Regions from separate parts of the Nocardioides pacificus genome, predicted to be linked through region 2. Evidence: riboswitches for the same ligand, from Rfam matches in the RefSeq annotation. Region 2 holds a riboswitch; the other holds the start of a gene.
What was found. A riboswitch is a leader RNA that binds a small molecule or an ion and turns the genes downstream of it on or off. The one in region 2 is predicted to bind thiamine pyrophosphate.
Positions count from the first base shown of each region.

Region 1: another riboswitch for thiamine pyrophosphate. It lies ahead of ACYU7L_RS07265 (thiamine ABC transporter substrate-binding protein); the one in region 2 lies ahead of thiE (thiamine phosphate synthase).

Region 1 covers NZ_BAAHCI010000005.1:975,148-979,553, reverse strand. Annotated here, with positions in the region: gene ACYU7L_RS07275 (ABC transporter ATP-binding protein) at 1-103, opposite strand, end outside; gene ACYU7L_RS07270 (ABC transporter permease) at 105-1,748, opposite strand; gene ACYU7L_RS07265 (thiamine ABC transporter substrate-binding protein) at 1,760-2,812, opposite strand; TPP riboswitch at 2,867-2,975, opposite strand; gene ACYU7L_RS07260 (RNA polymerase sigma-70 factor) at 3,002-3,907, opposite strand; gene ACYU7L_RS07255 (carboxymuconolactone decarboxylase family protein) at 3,910-4,406, opposite strand, start outside.
Region 2 covers NZ_BAAHCI010000005.1:1,635,840-1,640,245, forward strand. Annotated here, with positions in the region: gene ACYU7L_RS10490 (fumarate hydratase) at 1-1,324, opposite strand, end outside; TPP riboswitch at 1,516-1,626, shown strand; gene thiE (thiamine phosphate synthase) at 1,624-2,214, shown strand; gene ACYU7L_RS10500 (FAD-dependent oxidoreductase) at 2,214-3,257, shown strand; gene thiS (sulfur carrier protein ThiS) at 3,254-3,448, shown strand; gene ACYU7L_RS10510 (thiazole synthase) at 3,445-4,206, shown strand; gene ACYU7L_RS10515 (thiamine phosphate synthase) at 4,203-4,406, shown strand, end outside.

The sequences.
Region 1 (4,406 bases), 660 kb from region 2:
GCCCGAGCACGGCGAGCACCTCGCCGTCGGGCAGCGCGAGCGAGACGTCCTCGACGGCCAGGAGGTCGTCGTAGCGGACGCTCACGTGCTGGAGGCTCAACATCTCAGAATGCTCCCACCGAGGGCACCCGCAGCCGCTCGACGGCCAGCATCACCGCGGTGGTGACCGCCGCCAGCACGACGGCGGCGGCCAGCGCCATCTCGTGGTTGGCCTCCCCGGGACGCCCGATCAGCCGGAAGATCACGATGGGCACCGTCGGATGGTCCTCGCGAGCCAGGAACGAGGTCGCCCCGAACTCCCCCAGCGAGACCGCGAACGCGAAGCCGGCCGCGGCCAGCAGCGGCTTCCACACCACCGGCAGGTCGACGGTGAGCATCGCTCGCCACGGGGAGGCGCCGAGCGTGGCGGCGGCCTGGCGCTGACGGTCGTCGACGCCGGCGAGCACCGGGGCGAGGATGCGGACGACGAGGGGCAACGCCACCAGAGCCTGGGCGATCGGCACCAGCAGCGCGGTGTCACGCAGGTCGAGCGGCGGCCGGTCCAGCGTGATCAGGAAGCCGAAGCCCAGCGTCACCGCCGAGACCCCCAACGGCAGCATGAAGAACCCGTCGAGCACACCGCGCAGCCGCCGCTCCGCCGTGGAGTGCGAGCGGCGTGTCACGATCACCGCGACGGCCAGCCCGAGCAGCAACGCCATCCAGGTCGCGTCGACCGCCGTGCGCACCGAGTTGGCCAGCGCCTCGGTGACCGGTACGACGAGCGACTCCGCGCCGACGCTCCCCGGCTCGGCGTTCAGGGCGCGATAGTGGGCGAGGCCCCAGCCGTCGCCGACCCGCAGCGAGCCGCCGACCATCGTGGCCAGGGGGAGCGCGACCAGCACGACCGGGAGCGCGGTGGCCAGCACGAGCGGGAGGTCGGCACGGCTCAGCCGCCGGAGTCTCGCCTGGACTCGCTGGACCGTGGGATCCGGGGTCGCCCGCAGACGCTGGGTGAGCAGCAGCAGACCCGCCACCACCGCGAGCTGGACGACCGAGAGTGCGGCCGCCCCCTGCAGATCCAGCAGGTTCGTGGTCAGCAGGTAGATCTCGGTCTCGACCGTGGCGTAGCGCAGTCCGCCGAGGGTCAGCACCACCCCGAAGGACGTGGCGCAGAAGAGGAAAACCACGCTCGCCGCCGACACGATCGCCGGCCGCAGCGCCGGCAGCGTGACCGTGCGCAGGACCTGGGCGGGCGACGCCCCCAGCAGTGCCGCCGCCTCGCCGGGGCGGGGATCGAGTGACTCCCAGGCCCCGCCGACCGTGCGCACGACGACGCTGAGGTTGAAGAAGACCAGCGCCGCGACGATCGCCACCGGGGTCCCGTCCAGCCCCAGGAAGCCCAACGTGCCTCCCTCGCTCAGCAGTTGCCGGAAGGCGACCCCGACGACCACGGTGGGCAGCACGAACGGCACGAGCAGCGCGGCGCGCAGCACCTTGCGACCCGGGAACTCACGCCGGTGCAGCAGGTAGGCCGCGGGCAGGCCGAGCAGCACCGCGAGCACGGTGCCCGCCGCCGACGACCAGAGCGTGAACGCCAGCACGCGCAGCACCCGCGGGCGCCCCAGCACCGCGGCCACCCCGCCCGGGTCGAAGGACCCGTCGGGCCAGAAGCCACGGGCGACCATGCCGGAGACGGGCAGCACGAAGAAGACGACCAGCACCAGCACCGGGCCGGTCGCCAGCGCGACCAGGCCGACCACCCTCCTCATCGCGGTGCCGGTCAGCGGGTGGTGACCTCGGTCCAGGTCTCGAGCCAGTCGTCGCGGTTGGCGGCTATCTCGGCCGGGTCCACGCCCGCGGGGTCCTCGGGCTGCACGGCGTGCTCGGCCCAGGCGGCCGGCAGCTCGACGTCGTCGCGGACGGGGAAGACGTACATGCTCTCCGGCAGCGCCGCCTGCACGTCCTCGGAGAGCAGGAACTCGACGAGCTCCGCCGCGCCCTCGGGGTTCTTCGCGCCCGCGAGCACGCCGGCGTACTCCACCTGGCGGAAGCAGGTGTCGAGCAGCGCGGCCGTCGTGGACGCCCCGCCCTCCTCCGCGACCGTGAAGGCCGGCGAGGAGTCGTAGGACACCACGATCGGGCGCTTGCCGCTCTCGCCGCCCTGGGTGAAGTCGACGTAGTAGGCGTCCGACCAGTCCGAGGTGAGCTTGGCGCCGTTGTCCATCAGGTCGGCCCAGTAGTCGGGCCACTGCTCGCCGTACTCCGCGACCGTGCTGAGCAGGAACGCCATGCCCGGGGTGCTCGTCGCGGCACCGGGCACCACGAACAGGTCGCGGTAGGCCGGGTCGGTGAGGTCGTCGAGGGTCGCCGGCGGATCGAGCTCGCGCTCGGCGAACCACGTGGTGTCGACGTTGACGCAGACGTGGCTGACGTCGATCGGGGCCAGCGCCGGATCGCCGGGCAGCGCGTACTGCTCCGACCCGGCGGGCAGCTCGACGTCCAGCGGGGAGAAGACCCCCTCTTCGAGCGCCCGCGAGGCGAACGTGTTGTCGACGCCGAAGGCCGCGTCGCCGGTCGGCGAGTCCTTGGTGAGGACCAGCTTGTTGGTGAGCGTGCCGCCGCCCCCGGTGGCACGCACGGTCAGTGTGTGCCCGGTCTCCTCCTCGAACCGCGCGACGAGGGCGTCGGACATCGCGAAGTCGCCGTGGGTGACCAGCACGACCTCGCCGCCGCCGCTGCCCGCGCCCACGGACGCCTCAGTGTCGTCGTCACCGCCGGTCAACGAGCACCCGGCGAGCAGGCTGCCGGAGAGGAGCAGCGCACCCCCAGTCATGAGACTCCTGGTGAGGCTGGTGGTGAGGCCCGTGGCCGGTCGTCGGCGCGCGCGGATGCTGCTCATCGGACTCCCTTCGCCGGTGTTAACCGGAGCAGGTTCGGAGGGTCTGCGGCTGTTCCGCACTCTCAGCACGCGTGAGCGTGCTCCCCTGTCATCGACTGCCCAGCCTACGCCCCGGCACGCCGGCTAACGCTCCAGTGCCACCTCGCGGTCCACCCCGGCCAGCTTCTCCGGATTGCGCACGAGGTAGAGACCGGTCACCAGCTCGCCCTCGACGAGCATCGAGGCCACCAAGGTCACCCGGCCCTGCTCCACGACCCGCAGCGCCGGGGCGCCGTTGGAGAGACACACGTCGACCACGACGTCCTCGCCCGCGAGGCCGCTGGCGGCGATCCCGGCCAGGAAGCGCAGCACCTTGTCGCGGCCCGTGATCGGGCGCAACGCCGCGCTGACCAGCCCGCCCCCGTCGCTGAGCAGCACGACCTCGGGAGCCAGCACGTCCATCAGCCCCTGGATGTCCCCGGTCGACGCCGCCGTCAGGAAGCGCGCGACCACAGCGTCGCGTCGGGTCGGGTCCACCCGCTCGCGCGGACGCCGGGACTCCACGTGCGAGCGCGCCCGGTGCGCGATCTGACGCACCGCGGCCGGAGACCGGTCCACGGCGGCCGCGATCTCGTCGTACCCCAGGGCGAAGACCTCGCGCAGCACGAACACGGCCCGCTCCACCGGCCCCAGCGTCTCCAGCACGAGCAGCATCGCCGTCGAGACGCTGTCGGCGAGCTCGACGTCGTCGGCGACGTCGGGCGCGGTCAGCAGGGGCTCGGGCAGCCACGGCCCGACGTAGGCCTCCCGGCGACGCTGCAGGGTGCGCAGCCGGTTGAGCGCGAGCCGCGTGGCGATCCGCACCAAATAGGCGCGCGGCTCACGGACCTCGGCCCGGTCGACCCCATCCCGATCCACCGCGGCCCAGCGCAGCCAGGTCTCCTGCAGCACGTCCTCGGCGTCGGCGGCCGAGCCGAGCATCTCGTAGGCGACGGTGAAGAGCAGGTTGCGGTGGCTGACGAACTCGTCTGTCGGGCTCACACCCGCCATCATCACGCGTGCCCCGCGTCCGCGGGCACGAGCGGCAGATCGCAGACGTCGGAGAAGCCCTGGCTGCTCAGGCCCATCGCGGCGTTGAAGCGCGAGCGCTGGTTCTCGACCGCCACCATCAGCGTCAGCTCGACGACCGCCTCCGTGCCGAGCCGCTCCCGCAGCGTGGCGACCATCTCGTCGGTGACCGTGGGCGGGGTCAGCGTCATCGCCTCGGCGTAGGCCATCACGTCGCGCTCGAGCTCGGTGAAGACCTGCGACTCGCGCCAGCGGGGCACCTCGCGGACCTTCGCCTCGTCGAGTCCCTCGTCGTGCGCGAGGTAGTAGCCGAAGTCCAGGCACCACGAGCAGCCGATGGCAGCCGCCGACGCCATCACCGCGTAGGACTTCAGCTGCGGGTCCAGCCGATCGAGCCGGGCCACCTTGGACTCCAGCGCCATCACCGCGCGCAGCGCCGGGCGGTGGTGCCACAGCACCAGGACGTTGTCGAGCACCTTGC
Region 2 (4,406 bases):
TCCCCGCGGGGGTCTTGGCGGGTCCGGCGTAGTAGACCGGGTGGTCCTTGAGGTAGGCCGGCATCTCCTCGCCGGCATCGAGGCGCTCCTTGATCTTGGCGTGCGCGATGTCGCGCGCCACCACGAGCGGGCCGGTCAGTGACAGGCGGGTCTTGACCGGGTGCTTGCGCAGCTCGGCGAGGATCTCGCTCATCGGCTGGTTGAGGTTGATCGGGACCACCGCGCCGCCGGAGATGTCCTCGGCGACGCCCGCCTCGGGCATGTAGTGCGCGGGGTCGGTCTCGAGCTGCTCCAGGAAGACGCCCTCGGGCGTGATCTTTCCCAGCGCCTGGCGGTCGGCCGAGCAGGACACCGCGATCGCGACCGGGCAGGACGCGCCGTGGCGGGGGAGGCGGACCACGCGCACGTCGTGGCAGAAGTACTTCCCGCCGAACTGCGCGCCGATCCCGAACGACTGGGTGAGCTTGAAGACCTGCTCCTCCAGCTCGAGGTCGCGGAAGCCGTGCGCGTCCATCGAGCCCTCGGTGGGCAGGTTGTCGAGGTAGTGCGCGGAGGCGTACTTCGCGGTCTTCAGCGCGAACTCCGCCGACGTGCCGCCGATGACCACGGCGAGGTGGTACGGCGGGCAGGCCGCGGTGCCCAGGGAGCGGATCTTCTCGTCGAGGAAGCTCAACATCCGATCCGGGTTGAGGATCGCCTTGGTCTCCTGGAAGAGGAACGACTTGTTGGCCGAGCCGCCGCCCTTGGCCATGAACAGGAACTTGTACTCCGGCTTCCCGGACGTCTGCGGCGTCGAGTAGATCTCGATCTGGGCCGGCAGGTTGGTGCCCGTGTTCTTCTCGTCGTACGTCGTGAGCGGGGCGAGCTGCGAGTAGCGCAGGTTCAGCTTGGTGTAGGCGTCGTAGACGCCCTGGCTGATCGCCTCGCCGTCGTCGGCGTCGGTCAGCACGCCCTCGGACTTCTTGCCCATCACGATCGCGGTGCCGGTGTCCTGGCACATCGGCAGCACGCCGCCGGCGGAGATGTTGACGTTCTTGAGCAGGTCGAGCGCCACGAAGCGGTCGTTGCCCGACGACTCCGGGTCGTCGATGATCCGGCGCAGCTGCGCCAGGTGCGCCGGGCGCAGGTAGTGGGCGATGTCGTGCATCGCCTCGGAGGTGAGCCGTTGGATCGCCTCCGGCTCCACCTGCAGGAACGTCCGTCCGCCCACCTCGAAGGTGGAGACCCCGTCGGTGGTGACGAGCCGGTAGGGCGTCTCGTCCTGACCGAGGGGCAGGAGGTCGGAGTAGCGGAACTCGGGGCCGGAAGCGGCAGCAGTGCTCACGGATCGTCAGATTACTCCCGGTCGGGGGCTGCTCCCTCGCCGGGCTGGGGTGGGGCGCTGCAGGTTTCCCCGGTCGACCGGGGATCGCTGAACATGTCGGGCGAAACTTCGCCCGACAACATCAGGTTTCCCCGGTCGACCGGGGAAACCGACCGGCCTGTCGCGCCCGCCGGGGCTGCGCTATGGTCGGCGGCATCCACCACGGGTGCTCGCGGCAGCGGGCTGAGATGGGGCTATGGCCGCCCTGACCGTCGAACCTGAACCGGGTAATGCCGGCGAAGGAAGCGAGGAGCTCTCCTGTGTTGCCACGTGTCTTCTGTCTGGTCGCCCCCCACGACGATCTGTCCCTGCTGCCCGACCTGGCCGCCGCCGGCGTGGACGGGTTCCAGATCCGCGCCAAGGGGCTCCGCGACGCCGACCTGCTCACGCTCGTGCGTCTGGTCGTGCGCGCCGTGCGCCCAGCCGGCGCCCAGGTCGTGGTCAACGACCGCGTGGACGTGGCGCTCGCCGGGGAGGCCGACGGGGTACACCTGGGGGCCCTCGACCTGCCGGTGAGCGTGGTCCGCCGGATCGCCCCCGCACTGGTCGTCGGGGGGACCTGTCGCGACGCGTCCCAGGTGCACGAGGCACGGCTGGCCGGCGCCGACTACGCCGGGTTCGGGCCCGTCTTCGCGACCACCTCGAAGCAGGGCCTCCCCGCACCCCTGGGTCCCGACCGACTGGGCGCAGCCGCCGGGCAGCTGCCCCTGATCGGCATCGGCGGGGTCGACGCGGGCAACGCCGCCCAGGTGATGGCCGCGGGCGCCCACGGCGTGGCCGTGATCGGCGCTATCTGGCGACAACCCGACCCTCTCGCCGCAGCCAGGGACCTCGTCTCCGCCGTCGGCTGATGCGCGTCCAGGTCCTCGGGGCCGGGATCATCGGGCTGGCCTGCGCGGACGAGCTGGTGCGGCGCGGCCACCGGGTCACGGTCGTCGACCCTGCTCCCGGCCGGGGCGCGTCGCACGCCGCCGCCGGGATGCTCACCCCCGCCGCGGAGGCGTGGTGGGGCGAGGAGGGGGTGCTCGACGTCGGGCGGCGCGGCCTCGCGCTCTGGCCGGAGTACGCCGCACGGCTGGGCGTCGAGCTGACGCGCACCGGCACGCTGCTCGCCGGCTGCGACGCCGGCGACCTCCAGCAGGTCGATCGCCAGGGCGAGCTCCTCGCGCGGCACGGCATCGCCGTGCACCGGCTGGGGCGTCGTGAGGCCCGCCGCCTCGAGCCCGGGCTGGGGCCACGGGTGGGCGGGGGACTGCTGCTCCCCGAGGACCCCAGCGTGGACCCCCGGGCGGTCGTGGCCGCGCTGCTGGCGCGGGTGCCCGTGCAGACGGGGCCTCCCCACGAGGGCGCCGAGGTCACCGTCCTCGCGACCGGCTCGAGCCTGCCCGCGCCGTTCGCCCACCTCGTCCGGGGTGTCCGCGGGGAGATCGTCCGGGTGCGCAGCGACGACCCGCCGACGTGCACGGTGCGGGGCTGGGTGCACGGCGAGCCCGTCTACGCCGTACCGCGGCGCACCGGCGAGGTCGTCGTCGGCGCCACCTCCGAGGAGCACGACGCACCGCCGGTCCCCACGCTGGGCGGAGTCGCCCGGCTCCTCGAGGCGGCGCGGACGCTGCTGCCCGGTCTCGAGCGGGCCGAGCTGGTCGAGGCGATCGCCCGCGACCGGCCCGGCACCGCCGACAACCTGCCGCTCGTCGGTCCCTCGGACGTCGCGGGCGTCGTGCTGGCCGCCGGCCACTTCCGCCACGGCGTGCTGCTCGCGCCGCTCACCGCCCGCCTGGTCGCCGACCACCTCGAGACCGGGGCCGTCGAGCCGCTCACGGACCCGCGCCGCCCCGCGCTCGTCTCCGGCCACCTTCCTGCCTGTCCCTCCACCTCAGGGAGCCCTCGATGACCATCACCCTGAACGGCCTGCCCTTCGACCTGCCCGACGCCTGGTCGATCGCCGACATCCTGGCCGGGCGGGAGAGCCGCGGCCTGGCGGTCGCCGTCAACGATGCGGTCGTGCCCCGCGGGCAGCACGCCACGCACGTCCTCGTCGACGGCGACCGGGTCGAGATCGTGACGGCGGTGCAGGGCGGATGAGCCTCGTGATCGCGGGGGAGACGATGGGCTCCCGGCTCTTCCTCGGCACCGGCGGCCTGCCGAGTCCGGCGCTCCTCGAGCCGGTGCTCGAGGCCGCCCGTCCGGCCCTGGTGACGGTGTCGGTACGGCGCGTCTCGGGGACCGGCGAGAGCGGGCTGCTCGCCACCCTGCGGCGGGCCGGTGTGCGCGTGCTGCCCAACACCGCCGGCTGCCTGAGCGCCCGCGAGGCCGTGCTCACCGCGGAGCTGGCCCGCGAGGCGCTGGAGACCGACTGGGTCAAGCTCGAGGTGATCGGCGACGAGACCAGTCTCCTGCCCGACGCCGTCGAGCTGCTCGACGCGGCCGAGACGCTGGTGCGCGGCGGGTTCGTGGTGCTGCCCTACACGACGCCCGACCCGGTCCTGGCCCGCCGGCTCGCCGACGTGGGCTGCGCCGCGGTGATGCCGCTGGGCTCGCCGATCGGCTCCGGACTCGGGATCCTCGACCCGCACGCCCTGGAGTCGGTGGTCGCCGCGGTCGACGTGCCGGTGGTCCTCGACGCCGGTGTCGGCACGGCGAGCGACGCGACGCTCGCGATGGAGCTGGGCTGCTCGGCCGTGCTGGCCGCCTCCGCGGTTACCCGCGCCGAGGATCCCGTGCGGATGGCCGGTGCGCTGCGGCTGGCGGTCGAGGCGGGTCGGGCCGCTCGCGAGGCCGGTCGGATCCCGCGGCGCACGGTGGCGCGGGCCTCCAGCCCGATGCAGGGACGGGTCCGATGACGCCGCTCGCCGCGGCTCGGCTGGTGCTGCTCACCGACCGCTCCCGCCTCCACCTCGGCCGAGGGCTGCTGCGCACGGTGCGCGAGTGCGCCGACGCCGGGCTGACCCACGTGATCGTCCGCGAGCACGACCTCCCGGCGGGGGCCCGCGTCGCGCTGGTCGCGCAGCTGGCCGCGGTCGACGGGCTGAGCGTGCTCTCC